3 regions of the Amycolatopsis sp. cmx-4-61 genome follow, and region 3 is predicted to be linked to each of the others. Evidence: riboswitches for the same ligand, from Rfam matches in the RefSeq annotation. Region 3 holds a riboswitch; each other region holds the start of a gene.
The links. Region 3 has a riboswitch for S-adenosylmethionine ahead of ACLJOU_RS24280 (aminotransferase class V-fold PLP-dependent enzyme). Riboswitches for the same ligand answer to the same signal wherever they lie in the genome.
Positions count from the first base shown of each region.

Region 1: linked by a shared signal. The riboswitch ahead of thrC (threonine synthase) and the one ahead of ACLJOU_RS24280 (aminotransferase class V-fold PLP-dependent enzyme) in region 3 are both predicted to bind S-adenosylmethionine.
Region 2: linked by a shared signal. The riboswitch ahead of ACLJOU_RS08380 (methionine ABC transporter ATP-binding protein) and the one ahead of ACLJOU_RS24280 (aminotransferase class V-fold PLP-dependent enzyme) in region 3 are both predicted to bind S-adenosylmethionine.

Region 1 covers NZ_JAEBEI010000007.1:133,735-139,271, reverse strand. Annotated here, with positions in the region: gene ACLJOU_RS21645 (ComEC/Rec2 family competence protein) at 1-1,076, shown strand, start outside; gene thrC (threonine synthase) at 1,148-2,413, opposite strand; SAM riboswitch class I at 2,426-2,559, opposite strand; gene holA (DNA polymerase III subunit delta) at 2,708-3,688, shown strand; gene rpsT (30S ribosomal protein S20) at 3,872-4,132, opposite strand; gene ACLJOU_RS21625 (DMT family transporter) at 4,460-5,323, shown strand; gene ACLJOU_RS21620 (VOC family protein) at 5,347-5,537, shown strand, end outside.
Region 2 covers NZ_JAEBEI010000001.1:1,704,817-1,710,353, forward strand. Annotated here, with positions in the region: gene ACLJOU_RS08365 (TatD family hydrolase) at 1-337, shown strand, start outside; gene ACLJOU_RS08370 (transglycosylase family protein) at 547-1,974, shown strand; gene rsmA (16S rRNA (adenine(1518)-N(6)/adenine(1519)-N(6))-dimethyltransferase RsmA) at 2,178-3,014, shown strand; SAM riboswitch class I at 3,140-3,230, shown strand; gene ACLJOU_RS08380 (methionine ABC transporter ATP-binding protein) at 3,440-4,453, shown strand; gene ACLJOU_RS08385 (4-(cytidine 5'-diphospho)-2-C-methyl-D-erythritol kinase) at 4,576-5,537, shown strand, end outside; gene ACLJOU_RS08390 (ASCH domain-containing protein) at 5,535-5,537, shown strand, end outside.
Region 3 covers NZ_JAEBEI010000008.1:304,984-310,520, reverse strand. Annotated here, with positions in the region: gene lspA (signal peptidase II) at 1-510, opposite strand, end outside; gene ACLJOU_RS24290 (hypothetical protein) at 534-1,154, opposite strand; gene ACLJOU_RS24285 (hypothetical protein) at 1,154-1,747, opposite strand; gene ACLJOU_RS24280 (aminotransferase class V-fold PLP-dependent enzyme) at 1,764-3,098, opposite strand; SAM riboswitch class IV at 3,137-3,251, opposite strand; gene ACLJOU_RS24275 (potassium/proton antiporter) at 3,330-4,808, opposite strand; partial or broken gene ACLJOU_RS24270 (cold-shock protein) at 5,059-5,256, shown strand; gene ACLJOU_RS24265 (cold-shock protein) at 5,287-5,537, shown strand, end outside.

The DNA of each region.
Region 1 (5,537 bases), on a different contig from region 3:
CCGTCACCGGCCCGTGGTGGCCGGGCGCCGGGAACGTCCTGGTGCACCTGGCCGATCCGGAAGCGCGGTGGCTGATCACCGTGGCCCGGTACGGCGCCCGGGCGCCGGGCGCGGTCATCGCGTGGCCCGGTGGCTGGGTGGGCGGTCTGCTGGCCGCCGGCGTCCTCGTGGTGCTGGCGCTGGCGGTGCGGCACCGGCGGGTGCGGGTCCTGATGGCGCTGCTCGTCGTCGGCGGTCTGCTGGTGTTCGTGCCGGTCCGGGTGCTGGCGCCGGCGTGGCCGCCGCGGAACTGGGCGATGGTCGAGTGTGACGTCGGCCAGGGCGACGCGGTCGTGCTGGCGACCGCCGATCCCGGGCGGGCGGTCGTCGTGGACACCGGACCCGAGCCGGGGCCGGTCGACGAGTGCCTGCACCGGCTGGCGGTCGACCGGATCCCGCTGCTGGTGCTGAGCCACCTGCACGCCGACCACATCGGCGGCCTCGCCTCGGTCTTCGACGGCCGCGCGGTCGGCGCGATCGCCGTCGGCCCGGGACGGTCGCCGCCGTGGGCGTGGCGCCAGGTCGCTGCGGAAGCCGCCCGGCAGTCGGTGCCGCTGGTCGAGCTGAACCCGGGCGAGCGGCTGGACTGGCCCGGCCTGGCGCTCGACGTCCTCGGGCCGCGCTACGTCCCGGCCCGGGCGGCCGAGCAGCCGGACGGGACGACGATCAACAACAGTTCGGTGGTGCTGCGCGCGGAAACGCCCGCCGGCCGGATCCTGCTGACCGGCGACGTCGAACTGGCCGCGCAGTCGGACCTGCTGGCCGACGTCGGAGACCTGAGAGCGGAGGTGTTGAAGGTGCCCCACCACGGCAGCCGGTACTCGCTGCCGTCGTTCCTCGCGGCGGTGGCCCCACGGGTGGCCATGGTCAGCGTGGGTGCGGGAAACACGTACGGGCACCCGAGCAAGTCCACAATAGACACTCTGGCGGCGCTGGGCGCGCGGGTCACCCGCACCGACGTGGACGGCGACACCGCGGTGGTCGCCGGACCGGCGATAGTCCGCCGTGGCGAGCCCCGAGGTCCGCCGCGCCGCTGAGGGCCCGGGGCGGGCCGAGCGCCCGCCCCGGGCTGGGTCCCAGTAGCCGAGCGCCCGCCCCGGGCCGGAGCTCAGTAGCCGAGCGCCTCGTTCACGGCCGCGGCCGAGGGCGGCAGGGTGGCCTTCGGACCCACGTGGTTCTCGATCGCGTCGAGGGTCTTGAGGCCGTCGCCGGTGATCAGCAGCACCGTCTCGGCGTCCGGGTCCAGCTTGCCCGTCTCGACCAGCTTCTTCGCCGTGGCGACGGTGACCCCGCCCGCCGTCTCGGTGAAGATGCCCTCGGTGCGGGCCAGCAGGCGGATGCCCTCGACGACCTCTTCGTCGGAGACGTCCTCGATCGCACCGCCGGTGCGGTTGACGATGTCGAGCACGTACGGGCCGTCGGCCGGGTTGCCGATCGCCAGCGAGCGGGCGATCGTGTCCGGCTTCACCGGCTGGACCACGTCCTGGCCCGCGCGGAACGCGGCCGACACCGGCGAGCAGCCGGTGGCCTGTGCGCCGAACACCTTGTACGGGCTGGCGTCCACCAGGCCGAGCTGGCCCAGCTCGCGGAAACCCTTGTCCACCTTGGTCAGCTGCGAACCGGAGGCGATCGGGACGACGATCTGCGGCGGGATGCGCCAGCCGAGCTGCTCGGCGACCTCGAAGGCCAGCGTCTTCGAGCCCTCCGAGTAGTACGGCCGGACGTTCACGTTGACGAACGCCCACTTCGGGTGCTCGCCGGCGAGCTCGGTGGCGAGGCGGTTGACGTCGTCGTAGTTGCCGTCGATGGCGAGGAGGTCGCCGTCGTACACCGCGGTGGTGAGGATCTTGGCGCGCTCGAGGGTCTTGGGGATCAGCACGACCGACCGCCAGCCGGCGCGGGCCGCCGCGGCGGCCGTCGCGTTGGCCAGGTTGCCGGTCGACGGACAGGCGAGCACCTCGAACCCGAACTCGCGGGCCGCGGCCAGCGCGACGGCGACGACGCGGTCCTTGAACGAGTGCGTCGGGTTGCCGGTGTCGTCCTTGACCCACACGCGCTTGAGGCCGAGTTCCTTGGCGAGGCGGTCGGCGCGGACCAGCCGCGTCGCGCCCGGCTCGGTGTTCGGGATCTCTTCGACGTTGGACGGAACGGGAAGGAGCTTCTTGTAGCGCCAGATGTTCTTGGGGCCGGCCTCGATGTCTTCGCGGCGGACGCGGCCGAAGTCGTAAGCGACCTCGAGCGGCGAGAAGTCTTCGGCGGAGACGAATTCGGGGGCGAGCGGCTGCCGGTGGCCCTCTTCCTTCGACACCAGCTCGACGGCGGGACCGAGATCCGGGGTCTTGGTGGTGGAGGTCGTGCCGAGGGTGGCGGTCATCGCGAGGTTCCTTCCTCATCTGCCCCGCCGAAGCGGGCCGGAATTGGCACCGTGGTCGTCAGCTATCCCGCGATCGCGGGATGACAGGCTGTACGCCGGTTGCCGGGGCTTCGTCGGGCCGTTCCCTCTGCCCCTCTGGATGAGCGGTATTCGGTTGTCGGTGCGCGCACGCCGGAAACTTCCGGGGCGGGCTGCCTCGGGTACACCGTACGACATCGCGCGCGCCCCGTGCCACGGTGGCCGCCCGACATCACCGGAGCGGGCGCACGGGAGCGCAAGTGAGAGGATTCCCGGGTGACCGCGCAAGCCACCGCCCCGGCCCCGCTGCAGCTGGTGCTGGGGGAGGAAGAACTGCTGATCGAGCGCGCCGTCCGCGAGACGCTCGCCGCCGCCCGCGCGATGGACGCGACCGCCGAGCTGACCCGCGCCCGGGTGTCCGATCTCACAGCCCCCGAGCTGGCCGAACTGGTCAGCCCGTCGCTGTTCAGCGAGGGCCGGGTGATCGTCCTCGAGTCGGCGCAGGACATCTCGCAGGAGCTGGCCGACGCCGTCGCGGCCTACTTGAAGGACCCGGCGGACGGGGTCGTGCTCGTCGTCGTGCACACCGGCGGTGGCCGCAGCAAGGCGGGCAAGACCCTCCCGGCCGCGCTGAAGAAGGCCGGCGCCGAGGTCACCGAGTGCCCGAAGCTGACCAAGCCGGCCGAGCGGGAGCAGTTCGTGCGCCACGAGGTGCGCCGGGTGGGCGGCAAGATCGACCCGGCGGGCGTGGCGGCCCTGCTCGACGCCGTGGGCTCCGACCTGCGGGAACTGTCGTCGGCGGCGACGCAGCTGGTCGCGGACACGGGCGGGACCGTCGACGCCGACGCGGTCCGCCGCTACCACCGCGGCCGCGCCGACGTGACCGGGTTCGCGGTCGCGGAGAAGGCAGTCGGCGGCGACCGCGCGGCGGCGCTGGAGTCACTGCGCTGGGCGATGCAGCTGGGTGTCCCGCACGTCCTGGTCGCCGACGCGCTGGCCGACGCGGTCCGCACGATCGCCCGGGTCTCCGGCGCGGGCCGCGGCAACCCCAACCAGCTGGCGGGCGAGCTCGGCATGCCGCCGTGGAAGATCCGGAAGGCGCAGGGCCAGTCCCGCGGCTGGAACCCCGACGGCCTGGCCACGGCGATGCGCGTGGTCGCGCGGCTGAACGCCGAGGTCAAGGGCGTGGCGGCGGACCCGGGCTATGCGCTGGAGCGGGCGGTGCTGGAGGTGGCGGCAGCCAAGGGCGACCGCTGATCGCCGTGGTCGACGGTGTGGCGGCGGACCGGGCTACGCGCTGGAGCGCGCGGCGGCTGCGACGCTGATCGCGGCCGACACGACGCACGGGTGTCACCCGCCCGGTCGCACGCCGGACATGAAGCACGCCGGACACGAAGAAGGCCCCGGCCGAAGCCGGGGCCTTCTCGGAAATCAACCAGCTCAGAGCGCGTTGACGCGCTTCGCGAGCGCCGACTTCTTGTTGGCGGCCTGGTTGGCGTGGATGACGCCCTTCGAGACGGCCTTGTCCAGCTTCTGGGCGGCGTCGCGCTGCAGCTCGACGGCCTTGGCCTTGTCGCCGGCCTCGGCGGCTTCGCGGACCTTGCGGATCGCGGTCTTCACCGAGGACCGGATCGCCTGGTTGCGCTGACGCGCCTTCTCGTTCGTCGTGATGCGCTTGATCTGCGACTTGATGTTGGCCATAGGGCAACTCCTGTTTCACTCGGTGAGATCGCCGCCGCGCTGAAGTGGCCCCGCGAGAAGCGGGTTTCCTCCATGACGGAATGCCGCACGGGCAGCGAGCGACCACTCTAACAGCCGGTCCACGAGCGTCCGGAGCCGGGAGTACGGTGGGTGACGGTAGTGCCTAGGGTTCCGTCGCCGGTCCGCGTTCCAGCTCCTCACAACCAGGGCCGGCGGGACTGGTCCGAGCGGCACCGTCGGCGGGCCCGGACGGCCGGTCGTTCATCTGACGGGGCAAAAGCCTGGAGGACCCGGTTCTCGCGCGCGCGAGAACCCCGAAGGGGTCCCGTGAACGCCACCGCCTTGTCCCTCGTCCTCGTCGCCGCCGTCGTGCACGCCGCCTGGAACCTCGCCGCCAAGCGGATCTCCTCCGGGGGCACCCAGTTCGTCTGGCTCTACTACACCGTCTCCGCCGTGTTCCTGCTGCCGGTGACCGTGGTGCTGGTCGTCGTCGAGGACGAGCGTCCACAGTGGAGCTGGCTGCTCGCCGCCGTGGTCACCGCCGTCCTGCACGTCGCCTACGGCGTCGTGCTGCAGCGCGGGTACCGCGTCGGCGACCTCTCCGTCGTCTACCCCGTCGCGCGCGGGACCGGGCCGTTGCTGTCGGTGCTGGCCGCCGTCCTGGTGCTCGGCGAACACCCCGGCCCGCTGGGCCTGCTCGGCGCCTTCCTGGTCGTCGCCGGGGTGCTGGTGATCAGCACCGGCCGCCGGGCGACGGACCCGAAAGCGGTGAAAGCCGGCGTCTTGTACGGCCTGCTGACCGGCGCCGTCATCGCCGGGTACACGCTCTGGGACGCCCACTCGGTGACCGGCCTGGGCGTGCCGCCGGTCGTCTACTTCGGCCTCGGCTCGGTCCTGCAGAGCCTCCTGCTCTTCCCCCGCGCCCTGGCCGATCGGGGCGAAGTGACGCGGATCTGGCGTGACCAGCGCCGCGAGGTCTTCGTCGTCGCGGTCCTGTCGCCGATCGCCTACGTCCTCGTGCTCTTCGCCCTCACCATGGCGCCGGTCAGCCTGGTCGCGCCCGCCCGCGAGCTGAGCATCGTCATCGGCGGGATCGCGGCGTGGCTGGTGCTCGGCGAGCGCGACGCCGTCCGGCGGCTCGTGGGGTCGGTGATCGTGTTGTCCGGCATCGCGGCGATTGCGGCCGCCTGAGCCCGTCCGGTAGGGATGGTCGGATGGAGATCCTGAAGAGCCGGCTGCTGATCCGCCCGCGTGACGCCGCCGCGTCCACGGCGTTCTACCGCGACACGCTCGGCCTGGCCGTGGAGCGGGAGTTCCCGGGCGGCACCGTCTTCTTCCTCGGCCACGGCTCGCTGGAGGTCTCCGGTTCCGGCGAGACCGGTGCGTCGCCCGATCTGGTGCTCTG
Region 2 (5,537 bases), on a different contig from region 3:
CGTAATTTTCCATTGTTTTTCCGGCGACGCGGAAATGGCCCGCAAGTGCGTCGACGCGGGGTATGTCCTTTCCTTCGCGGGCACCGTCACGTTCAAGAACGCGAAAGGGCTCCACGAGGCGGCCCGGCTCTGCCCGGCGGGGCAGTACCTCGTCGAGACCGACGCGCCGTTTCTGACCCCCCACCCGTTCCGTGGGCGGCCGAACGAGCCGTTCGGCGCCGCTTACACCGTCCGTCACCTCGCGGCGCTCAGAGGCGAAGCTGTCCACGAGGTCGCCGAAGCGGTCCGGACCACCGCCGAACGGGTCTACCGACTCCCCAGTGTCACAACGGGTTGAACGCATTGCGACAACGGGGTTCCCCGCTCGCCCACCTGATGGAGTGACCCAGATCACGACACTCCGGGGGGTGTTTGCGCAACCCGCCGGGACCCGTTACTGTCCCGTGATCGTGCCGGTCGGACCTGTGCTCAGCAGTTGCCGATCGTCACGCCCAGTCGTAGAGACGGCGCCCCCGACCGTCGTCTCGTGAAAGGGAACGATCCCCGGTGACAGGTAGCAGACAGGCTGGAGCGCGCTCCGCCGTCCTCGAACGCAGTCATTTCGAGGACACGGCATACGGCCAGCTCGACTTCTCCGACGACCCGAACATCACGCAGCAGGACATCCTCGCCGCGCTCGGCTCCGATGCCGAAGCGATGATGGCCGAGATCGACGTCGACGTCGACGAACTGATCCGCCTCATCAACGCCGAGACGACCTACCTGCCGCCCATCGTCATCCCGGACGAGGTGGAGGCGGACCGCACCGCGTCGCCGCAGGCCCGCAAGGCCGCGCTGGACGAGGGCCTCCGCGAGACCACCAAGGTCTGGAAGCGCCGGTTCCTCAAGGGCGCCGTCCTGTCCGTGATGATCTCGATCGCCGGCGGCGGCGCGGCCGCGCTGGCGATGAACAAGAGCGTCACCGTCGACGTCGACGGCCAGCAGACCACCGTGCACTCCTTCGGCGACACCGTCGGCGAGGTGCTCGAGGACGCGGGCCTGTCCGTCGGCGAGCACGACTCGCTGTCCCCCTCCCCGCAGGCCGAGGTCGGCGACGGCGGCGTCATCAAGCTCGAGCGCGGCCGCCAGCTGAAGCTGCTCGTCGACGGCGTCGAGCGCACCTCCTGGGTCCGCGCGACCCACCTCGGCGACGCGCTGAGCCAGCTCGGCATGGCCGAAGCCGACAAGGCCGGCACGTGGATGTCGATGCCGAAGAACGGCGAGCTGCCGCTGCAGGGCGCGACCGTCGAGATCAAGACGCTCAAGAACATCACCCTGTACGACGGCGGCAACGCGCCGAAGCAGGTGAAGACGACCGCGGTCACGACGAAGGAGTTCCTGGGCGAGTACAAGCTCACCCTGGGCCCGGACGACCAGGCCGAGGGTGGTCTGGACGTCAAGCTGACCGACGGCGCCGAGGTGCACATCAGCCGCACCGGCGTCTCGACGGTCACCCAGAAGGAGAGCATCGACCCGCCCGAGCAGCGCGTCGACGACCCGGACCTGGCCAAGGGCAAGACGCAGGTCGAGGACCCCGGCACGCCGGGTGAGAAGGAAGTGACCTACAAGGTCACGCAGAAGAACGGCAAGGAGACCGGCCGGGAGAGCATCTCCGAGAAGGTCCTCACCCAGCCGAAGCCGAAGATCGTCCACGTCGGCACCAAGCAGGCCCCGACGCCCGAGATCGGCGACGGTTCCGCGTGGGACCGCATCGCGCAGTGCGAGTCGGGCGGCAACTGGGCCATCAACACGGGCAACGGCTACTACGGCGGCCTCCAGTTCGACAAGCAGACGTGGAACGCCTACGGCGGCGACCAGTACGCCCCGCTGCCGAACCAGGCCACGCGTGAGCAGCAGATCGCGATCGCGGAGAAGGTCAAGGCCGGCCGCGGCGGCAGCTACAGCGCCTGGCCGGTCTGCGGCAAGAAGGCCTGACAGCGTTTTCGGAAACGGCCCCCGTCCACCTCGGACGGGGGCCGTTTCGCGTGTCGACCCTCCAGTCACGCGTGTCGACCCTTCAGTCACGCGTGTCGACCCTTCAGTCACGCGTGTCGACCCTTCAGTCACGCGAGTTGACCTCCAGTCACGCGAGATCCGCCGCTGATCACGCGAGTTCCGGGTTCAAGTAAGCTCCACCGGTGGTTGAACTGCTGGGACCGGCCGAGATCCGCGGGCTGGCGGCCGAACTCGACGTCCGGCCGACCAAGAAGCTCGGGCAGAACTTCGTGCACGATCCCAACACCGTCCGCCGGATCGTCGAACTCGCGAACATCACCGAAGACGACGTCGTCCTCGAGGTCGGGCCCGGGCTCGGCTCGCTGACGCTCGGGCTGCTCGCCACCGGGGCGCGGGTCGTCGCCGTCGAAATCGATCCCAAGCTCGCCGCGCGGCTGCCCGAGACCGTCGCCGAGCGGGGCCCCGAAGCCGCGGAACGGCTGACCGTCGTCGGTGCCGACGCGCTGCGCGTCACGCGCGCGGAGCTGGGCGAGCCGACCGCCCTCGTCGCCAACCTGCCCTACAACGTCGCCGTGCCCGTGGTGCTGCACCTGCTCGCCGAGGTGCCCTCCCTGAGGACCGGGCTCGTCATGGTGCAGACCGAGGTCGCCGACCGGATGGCCGCCGGCCCGGGCAGCCGGATCTACGGCGTGCCCAGCGTCAAGCTCGCGTGGTACGGCACCGCACGCAAGGTCGCCGCGGTGCCACGCTCCGTGTTCTGGCCGGTACCGAACGTCGATTCCGCGCTCGTCGCTTTCGAACGCGGCGACGCGACGGCGTCCGCGGACCGGGACAGCCTTTTCGGTCTCGTGGACGCCGCGTTCTCACAGCGCAGGAAGACGCTCCGCGCCGCGCTCGCGGGCTGGGCCGGCTCGGCCGAGCGGGCCGGCGAACTCCTGAGGGCCGCCGGGATCGACCCGAAGACCCGCGGTGAGCAGCTGGACGTGCACGACTTCGCCCGGATCGCCGCCGCGCGCTAGCCGCTCCACAGTGGAAGCGGAAAATACGCCCTCGGAGGCCCCGTTCCCGCGATCCGGACACCTCCAGTCGTGTGATCTGGGCCGATGGGCTTGCTTTCGCTGCTCGGGATCGGTTTTACTCAATACGTCCATCCCGAGCGACTGAGAGACCTGGCTCGCCGAAGTCGCAGCAACCACCCTCCGCAGGGCAGGTGCTACCGCCAGGACCGATGGAGGCCGTTTTCGATGAAGAGGGTAGCTCGCCCCCTGCTCCTGACCCGGCGTCGCGTCGTCGACGAAGGCCGCCGCTCCGTGACCGCATGTCGGCGCTCCAACTGAGCTAGTCCGAGCCGGTCCACCTCTTCTCCTTGCACCGTCCGAACAGGACGGAACTCGCTTGCGGCCGGGCGCTGTGCCATGCACGCGCCCCGTTTTCTGGAGCCTTCGTGATCACGGTCGAAAACCTGTCCAAAACCTTTGCCACCAACGGAAACTCCGTCGTCGCGCTGCGGGACGTGAGCGTCGACGTCCAGGCGGGCTCGCTGTTCGGCGTGGTCGGTCCCGCCGGTTCGGGCAAGTCCGTCCTCGCCCGGTGCATCGCCCTGCAGGAGCGCCCCGACCGCGGTGTCGTCCGCCTCGACGGCCTCAACACCGGCACCCTCGACGGCCGCCGCCTCCGCGAAATCCGCCGTCAGCTCGGCGTCGTTTCGACGAAGCCGGAGCTGATCGCCGAGCGCACCATCGCCGGCAACATCGCTTCCCCGCTCGAGCAGCTCGGCGTCGACGGCCCGCAGCGCCGCAGCCGGGTCGGTTCGCTGCTCGACCTCGTCGGCCTGACGCAGCGCGCCGCGCAGCGTCCCGGCGAGCTGTCCGCCGGCCAGCTCCGCCGCGTCGCGGTCGCGAAGGCCCTCGCGGCGGCCCCGGCCGTGCTGCTCGCCGACGACCCGACCGCGGGTGTCGACCCGGAGGAGGCCGGCGCGGTGCTCGCCGTCCTCGACCGGGCCCGTTCGGAGCTGGGCACCACCGTCGTCGTCACGACGCCGGACGCGGGCGTGGTCCGCCGGGTCTGCGACGACGTCGCGGTGCTGGAGGACGGCACGGTCGTCGAGCGCGGCACGGTGCTCGACCTGATCTCGAACCCGGCCAGCCGCACCGCGCAGGCGCTGCTGCCGGCCATCGAGACCACCCGCGCGCAGACGGCCCGCTACGACCGCTCGGCCGACGTCGTGCTGGTCGGCTTCGCCTCGGTCGGGGCGCTGCTGCCCGAGGCCGCGGGCCGCTTCGACGTCGAGTTCGCCACCATCGGCGGCGGCCTGACCCGCATCGGCGACACCCCGGTCGGCCGCTTCCGCCTGGGTGTCCGCGGCGAGCGGGCCGACGCGGCGCTGGCGTGGGTCGCCGAGCGCGGCGGCCACGTGACGCACACCGCGCGCGGCCCCCAGGGTGTCGCGGCTGCCTGACCCCCGCCCCAAGCGCCCCAAGGCGGCCTTGGGTGCGTGAGACGCACCCAAGGCGGCCTTCGGTGCGTGAGACGCACCGAAGGCCACATTGGGGCGTTTCCGCGGGCACGTAGGCTGGTCGGGTGCTCGCCGTAGTTCCGCCCCCAGTCACCGTCCGGGTCCCGGCCAAGGTCAACCTGCACCTTTCGGTCGACGACCTGCGCGAAGACGGTTACCACGAGCTGGTGACCGTGTTCCAGGCGCTGTCACTGACCGACGAAGTGACCGTCGCGGTCACCGATGAGCCCGGCATCGAGGTATACGGTGAGGGGGAGGGCTCGGTCCCGACCGGCCCGGAGAACCTGGCCTGGCGGGCCGTCGAGGCACTGGCCGCGCACGTCGGCCGCACCGGCGAGCCGAAGGTCCGGGTGGTGCTGCGCAAGGGCATCCCGGTCGCCGGCGGCATGGCGGGCGGCAGCGCCGACGCGGCGGCGACGCTCGTCGGCCTGGCCAGTCTCTGGAACCTCGACGTCACCCGCGACGAGCTGGCCGAGATCGCCGCCGGCCTGGGCAGCGACGTCCCGTTCGCGCTCTACGGCGGCACCGCGCTGGGCACCGGCCGCGGCGAGCAGCTGGTCCCGGTGCTGTCGCGGCACACGTTCCACTGGGTACTGGCCTTCGACGCCGAAGGGCTGTCGACGCCGAAGGTGTTCGGCGAACTCGACCGCCTGCGCGCGGCGGGCAACCCGCCCCGGATCGGTTCGCACACGCCAGTCGTCGAGGCACTGGCCTCGGGCGACCCCCGTCAGCTCGCCCTGCTGCTGGGCAACGACCTGCAGGCGGCGGCGGTCTCGCTGCGCCCCGGCCTGCGTCGCACGCTCCGGGCGGGGGTGAACGCGGGCGCGCTCGCGGGCACGGTGTCCGGTTCGGGTCCGACGTGCGCGTTCCTCTGCGAAGACGCACAGTCGGCGGTGGAGGTCGCGGCCGAGCTGTCGGGCGCGGGTGTCTGCCGCACGGTCCGCGTCGCCCACGGCCCGGTCCCCGGCGCCCGCGTGGTCGGCGGAGACGACGCGAACCGGCCGACCCCGCCGCGGGTGCACGCATG
Region 3 (5,537 bases):
GAAGCCCCTGCCGTTGGGCGCGAAGGCCGAGATGAAGTCGACGACGTGGCCCTGCAGGCCGCCCGGCGGCCGGAAGATGCGGTCGGTCAGGTTGCCGGTGGCGCCGGCGAGCACCAGGCCGAGGCCGATCGCCCAGCCGATCGACCGCAGCCGCCGCGACAGCCAGATGATCGCGATGACCACGGCGAGCGCGACCAGGGCGAGCACCCACGTCATGCCGGTGGCCATCGAGAACGCGGCGCCGGGGTTGCGGATCACCTGCAGGTAGATCAGGCCGCCGAGGACCTTGACCGGCTCCTTGCCCTCCAGGTTGGCGACGACCAGGTTCTTCGTCACCAGGTCGATCGCCCAGAACACGACGGCGACCGCGAACACCCAGCCGACCCGCCGCTTCGGCAGCAGCGGCTTCGCCGGGACCTCCGGGTTCTCGGGCGCGTCGGCGGCCGGATCGGGCACCGCCTCGGCGGGGGCGGCGGTGTCGGGTTCGGAGTGGCTGGGCTCGGTGCTCACCGGTCCATTGTCCACGGTGCTGGTCAGGCTGCGGCGGGCCCGTCCGGCCGCGGGCGCAGGAGCACGGCGAAGGCGGCCGCGAACAGCAGGCCCGCCGCCGCGAGCGCACCGGGCACCGGCGGCAGGAACACCGTCGTGACCAGCGCGAACACGCCGGCGACGGCCGCCAGGAGCCAGCTGCGCTCGTACGCGGCCAGCACCAGCAGGCCGAGGGCGGCCACCAGTGCGCCGCGCACGTCACCGGGCAGCCGCAGTTCCAGCGCGCCGACCAGGTCGAGCAGCGGGACGGCGGCCAGCGCACCCAGGGTGCCGAGCAGGAACCGGCCGGGGCGCGGCGGCCGCAGCTGCCGCCAGTACCAGGCGGCCACGGCGAGGACCACGCAGGCGAGACCGGCGAGCCAGCCCAGCGTCGCCGGCGGGACCACGTCGACCCCGATGGCCACGCCGGAGAGCTCGTTGTCGGCGCGGCCGGTGCCGCCGACGCCGCCGGTCCCGAGGCCGTGCGGTCCTGGGGACAGCTGATACCCCTGCTGATACCCCTGCGCCACGCGGACGTCGGCCGGGACCAGTTGGACGGCCACCATCACGATCAACGCGAACCCCAGCGCCGCCAACGGGAACCAGGACCGCCGCGAACTCCCCATCACCGCAGGGTATCGGGCGGCCGGCGGAGGACGGCCGCGAAGGCGGCAGCCAGCACGAGGACCGCCGAGACCAGCACGCCCGCCGTGTCCGCCGAGAGCACCACGGCGACCAGGGCGAACGCGGCCGCCGCCAGCAACACGAACCGGCTGCGCTCGTACGCGGCGAGCAGCAGCAGGCCCAGCGTGGCCAGGAGCGGACCGCGCAGGCCGTCGCCGAGCCGGAACTGCCACGAGCCGACCAGGTCGAGCAGCGGGAGCGCGAGCAGCGCGGCGACCGTGCCGAGGGCGAACCGCCCGGTGCGGACGGGCCGCAGCGCGACCGCGTACCAGACGGCCGTGCCGAGGACGACCAGGCCGAGCGCGACCAGCCACGCCGGTCCGGTGGGCAGGTCGCCGCCCAAGGCGTGGAAGTCGTCCTGGGACATCCACTGCAGGCGGCCGTAGGTCGGCCCGGCCGGGACCGGGCGGAGGAGGAGGTTCGCCGCCTCGGCCTCGGCCCGGCTGCGGCGGGCCAGCAGCTGCGCCGCGGCCAGGCCGATCTCGGCGAAGCCCAGCAGCGCCAGCGGAAACCAGAAACGCGGCCCTCTCCCCATCGGCCCAGGCTAGCGCTCAGCAGAAGGGCGGCAGCTCCCGCGGGTCGCCGACCGGCGTCCAGCGCCCGTCCACCTTCGCGTACTCCCAGCGGGCTCCGCGGGCGACGATCTGCCGCAGCGCGAGGAGCACGCGGTCGACGTGTTCCTCGGTGCTGCCGAGGCCGAGGCTCACGCGGAGGGCCTGCTGCCCGGTGCCGCCGGTGACGCCGATCAGCCGCTTCGCCGCGATGTGGGCGCAGAAGGCGCCGTCGCGGACGCCGATGCCGTACTCGGCCGACAGCACCGCCGCGAGCCAGCCGGGGTCGAAGCCGTCGACGACGAAGCTGACCGTGCCCACGCGGTCGACCGGGGCGTCGAACAGCCGCAGTTCGGCGCCGCCCGGGATGCTCTCCAGGCCCTTGCGCAGCCGGGTGAGCAGGGCCTGCTCGTGCGCCACGACCGCGTCCCAGCTGCGGCTCAGGGTTTCGCACGCCACGCCGAGCGCGTACACGCCGACGGTGTTGGGCGAGCCGGCTTCGTGGCGCTCGGGCCCGGTGTTCCAGACGACGGCGTCTTCGGTGACGAGCTTGGTCGCGCCGCCGCCGGCGAGGTACGGGCGGGCCGCGCGCAGCCAGTCGGCGCGGCCGATCAGCGCGCCCGCGCCGAAAGGCGCGTACAGCTTGTGGCCGGAGAGGGCGACGTAGTCGACGTCGAGGTCCTTGATCGAGATCCGGCGGTGCGGGGCCAGCTGGGCGGCGTCGAGGGCGATGCGGGCGCCGTGTTTCCGGGCCACGGCGGCGATTTCGGCCACCGGCAGCAGCTCACCGGTCACATTGGACGCTCCGGTGACGACGACCAGCCGCGGTCCCTGCGGCGCGTCCGCGAGTGCTTCGTCCACAGCGGACACCGCGGCGAGGCGGGTGCGCGGGGTCGGGATCCGCCGCACGTTCGGGCCCGGCCACGGCAGCAGGGCGGCGTGGTGCTCGGTGTCGAACACGATCACGGTCGTGTGCCGCGGCAGGCTGCGGGCCAGGAGGTTGAAGGAGTCGGTGGTGTTGCGGGTGAAGACGACCGTGTCGGTCCGCCGCGCGCCGACGAACCGGCGCAGCACGTCGCGGGTGCGCTCGTAGAGATTGGTCGAGACCTGGGACGCGAAGCCGGCACCGCGGTGGACGCTGGCATACCAGGGCAGGAACTCGTCGACCTTCGCGCGGACGGCGTCGAGGCAGGGCGCGCTCGCGGCGTGGTCGAGGTTGGCGTAGCCGATGTCCCCGCCGGTCACCAGCGGCACCCGCAGCGACGCGCCCGCCACGGTGGGAATGCCTTGCGGGGTCACGGTTTCGAGCTGGGTGCGGTCGATGGCGAGAGTCATCGGGTGCCTCCTCGGCGATCCGGGGGACCCCGGCGAGGGGCCCGCGCTTGCCCGTCGCACGGCGCGACCGGCCCGGTCTTCACCCGGGGCACCCCACCGCGGTAGGAGGGTTGCCGGCCAGCAAGCCGGGGCTTCGCGCTGGCACTCATGACCTGGTTCGAAAGGTAACCGAACGCGCGCCCGGCCGCCAACCCCCGTCGCACATTCTGAGACGCCGGTCACAGAGGGCGCTCAGAGGCCGGCCTCACCCCGCCAGCGGGCCAGGCGCCCGGCCCGGTCGACGGCACGCAACCGGCGTTCGACGGCGTCGCGGACCGCGCTCGTCGTCACGACCAGCAGCTGGTCGTTCTCCTGCAGCCGGCTGGTCTTCTGCGGGGTGAAGCCCGCGCCGGCGCGGACCACCAGGCTGATCGTCGCCCCGACCGGCAGCCGCAGCTCGGACAGGTACACGCCGTGCATCTTCGACCCGGGCTGGATCCGGACCTGCAGCAGTTCGGCGCCCAGTTCGTCCAGCGGCGCGGAGTCGACCTCGATCTCGTGCGCCTCGGACTTCTTGGCCAGGCCGAGCCGGCGCGCCAGCGGCCCGAGCGTCGCCCCCTGGACCAGCGTCAGCACGATGACCAGCACGAACACCGCGTCGACCAGCCGCTGCGCCCCCGGCAGGCCGTGCGACAGCGGGATCATCGCGAGCACGATCGGCACGGCCCCGCGCAGCCCGGCCCACGACAGGAACGCCTGTTCCCGCCACGGCAGCCGGAACGGGAGCATGGACACCACGACGGAGATCGGCCGCGCCAGCAGCAGCACGACGGCGCCCGCGACCAGGCCCGGCACGATCGCGTCGAGCAGGCGCCCCGGCGAGGCGAACAGGCCGAGCAGCACGAACAGCCCGATCTGCGCCAGCCAGCCCAGGCCCTCGGCGAACGAGAGCGTGTCCGACCGGTGCGGCAGCCGCGAATTGCCGAGCACTAGCGCGGCGACGTAGGTGGCGAGCAGCCCGGACGCGTGCAGCAGCTGCCCGGACGAATACGCCACGACGCACACCGCGACCGTGGCGAGCGGGTAGAGACCGGTCGCCGGCAGCGCGGCCCGGCGCAGCGCCAGGCCGCCGAGCCAGCCGAAGGCCAGGCCGATGCCCAGGCCCGCGGCCAGCTCGTAGACCACCAGCAGCGGCAGCGTCCAGTCCACAGTGGCGCCTTCGGCCAGCACCACGACGGCGATGTAGGCCGGTGCGTCGTTGATGCCCGACTCGAGTTCGAGCGCGCCGGTGAGCCGGTTGCCGATCCCGGCGGTGCGCAGGACGGAAAACACCGCGGCCGCGTCGGTGGAGGCGAGCACCGCGCCCCACAGCAGCGCCAGCCGCCAGTCGAGGCCCAGCAACCAGTGCAGGCCCGCGCCGGTGACCGCCACACTCACCACAACGGCCACAGTGGACAGTGCGATTCCGGTTCCCAGTGCGGGTTTCACCGCCGACCACCGGGTGGTCAGCCCGCCTTCGGCGAGGATCATGACGAGCGCGGCGAGCCCCAGCGACTGGGTGAGTTCGGGGTTGTCGAATCGGATGCCGAAGCCGGCTTCGCCGAGCAGCACGCCCATCGCGAGGTAGAGCAGCAGCGAGGGGAGGCCGAGGCGGATGGACACACGCACGGCCAGCACGGAGGCGAGGAGCACGATGCCGCCGACGCCGAGCAGCACGGGGAGCTGGTCCATGCCGCCTCCCTCCCGAGTGCCGTGGGGCACTCAGAATAGTGAAGCGACGGGCCTAACTCGTTCGTGTACCGCTGCTCGGCTCGGGAGACCCGGTGTGTTAAGACCTGGTCGCAAAACTCTGCGTGTCGCTAGGTGAACCAACCGCCCGCCCCTGGCTCCGCACCGCCCGCCGGTGGGCCCGGCCGACGGACCGCGAGGTCTGTCAGAGAGACTGGAGGCCAGTGCCCGCCCTCTCGACCTGGAGCCGTTGATGCCGCAAGGGACCGTCCGTTGGTTCGACGTCGAACGGGGTTTCGGCTTCCTCGCGCCCGAAGACGGCTCGCCGGACGTGTTCGTGCACGCCTCCGAGATCGTCGGGGACGGCGGCGCGAAAGTGCTCCGCGAGGGTCAGGCCGTCGTGTTCGAGGTCGGCGAGAACGACCGCGGGCCCCAGGCGCTGCGCGTTCGCGTCACCGCCGATGCGGCCACCGGCAGCGCCGTGGGCCTGCTCGGCACCATCAACTGGTACGAGCCGGGCAAGGGGTACGGCTTCGCGTCGCCGGACGGCGGCGGCGCCGACGTCTTCGTGCACAGCTCCGCCATCGTGACCGGCGGCGTGGTCACCGAGGGGCAGCGGGTGGCCTTCCTGATCGTCGAAGGCGAGCGCGGCCCGCAGGCCGGGCACGTGATCCCGCTGGGAGAAGGGGCCGGCTCACCCGCTGCGGCTGGTGTCGCGGACGGTGCCGACGG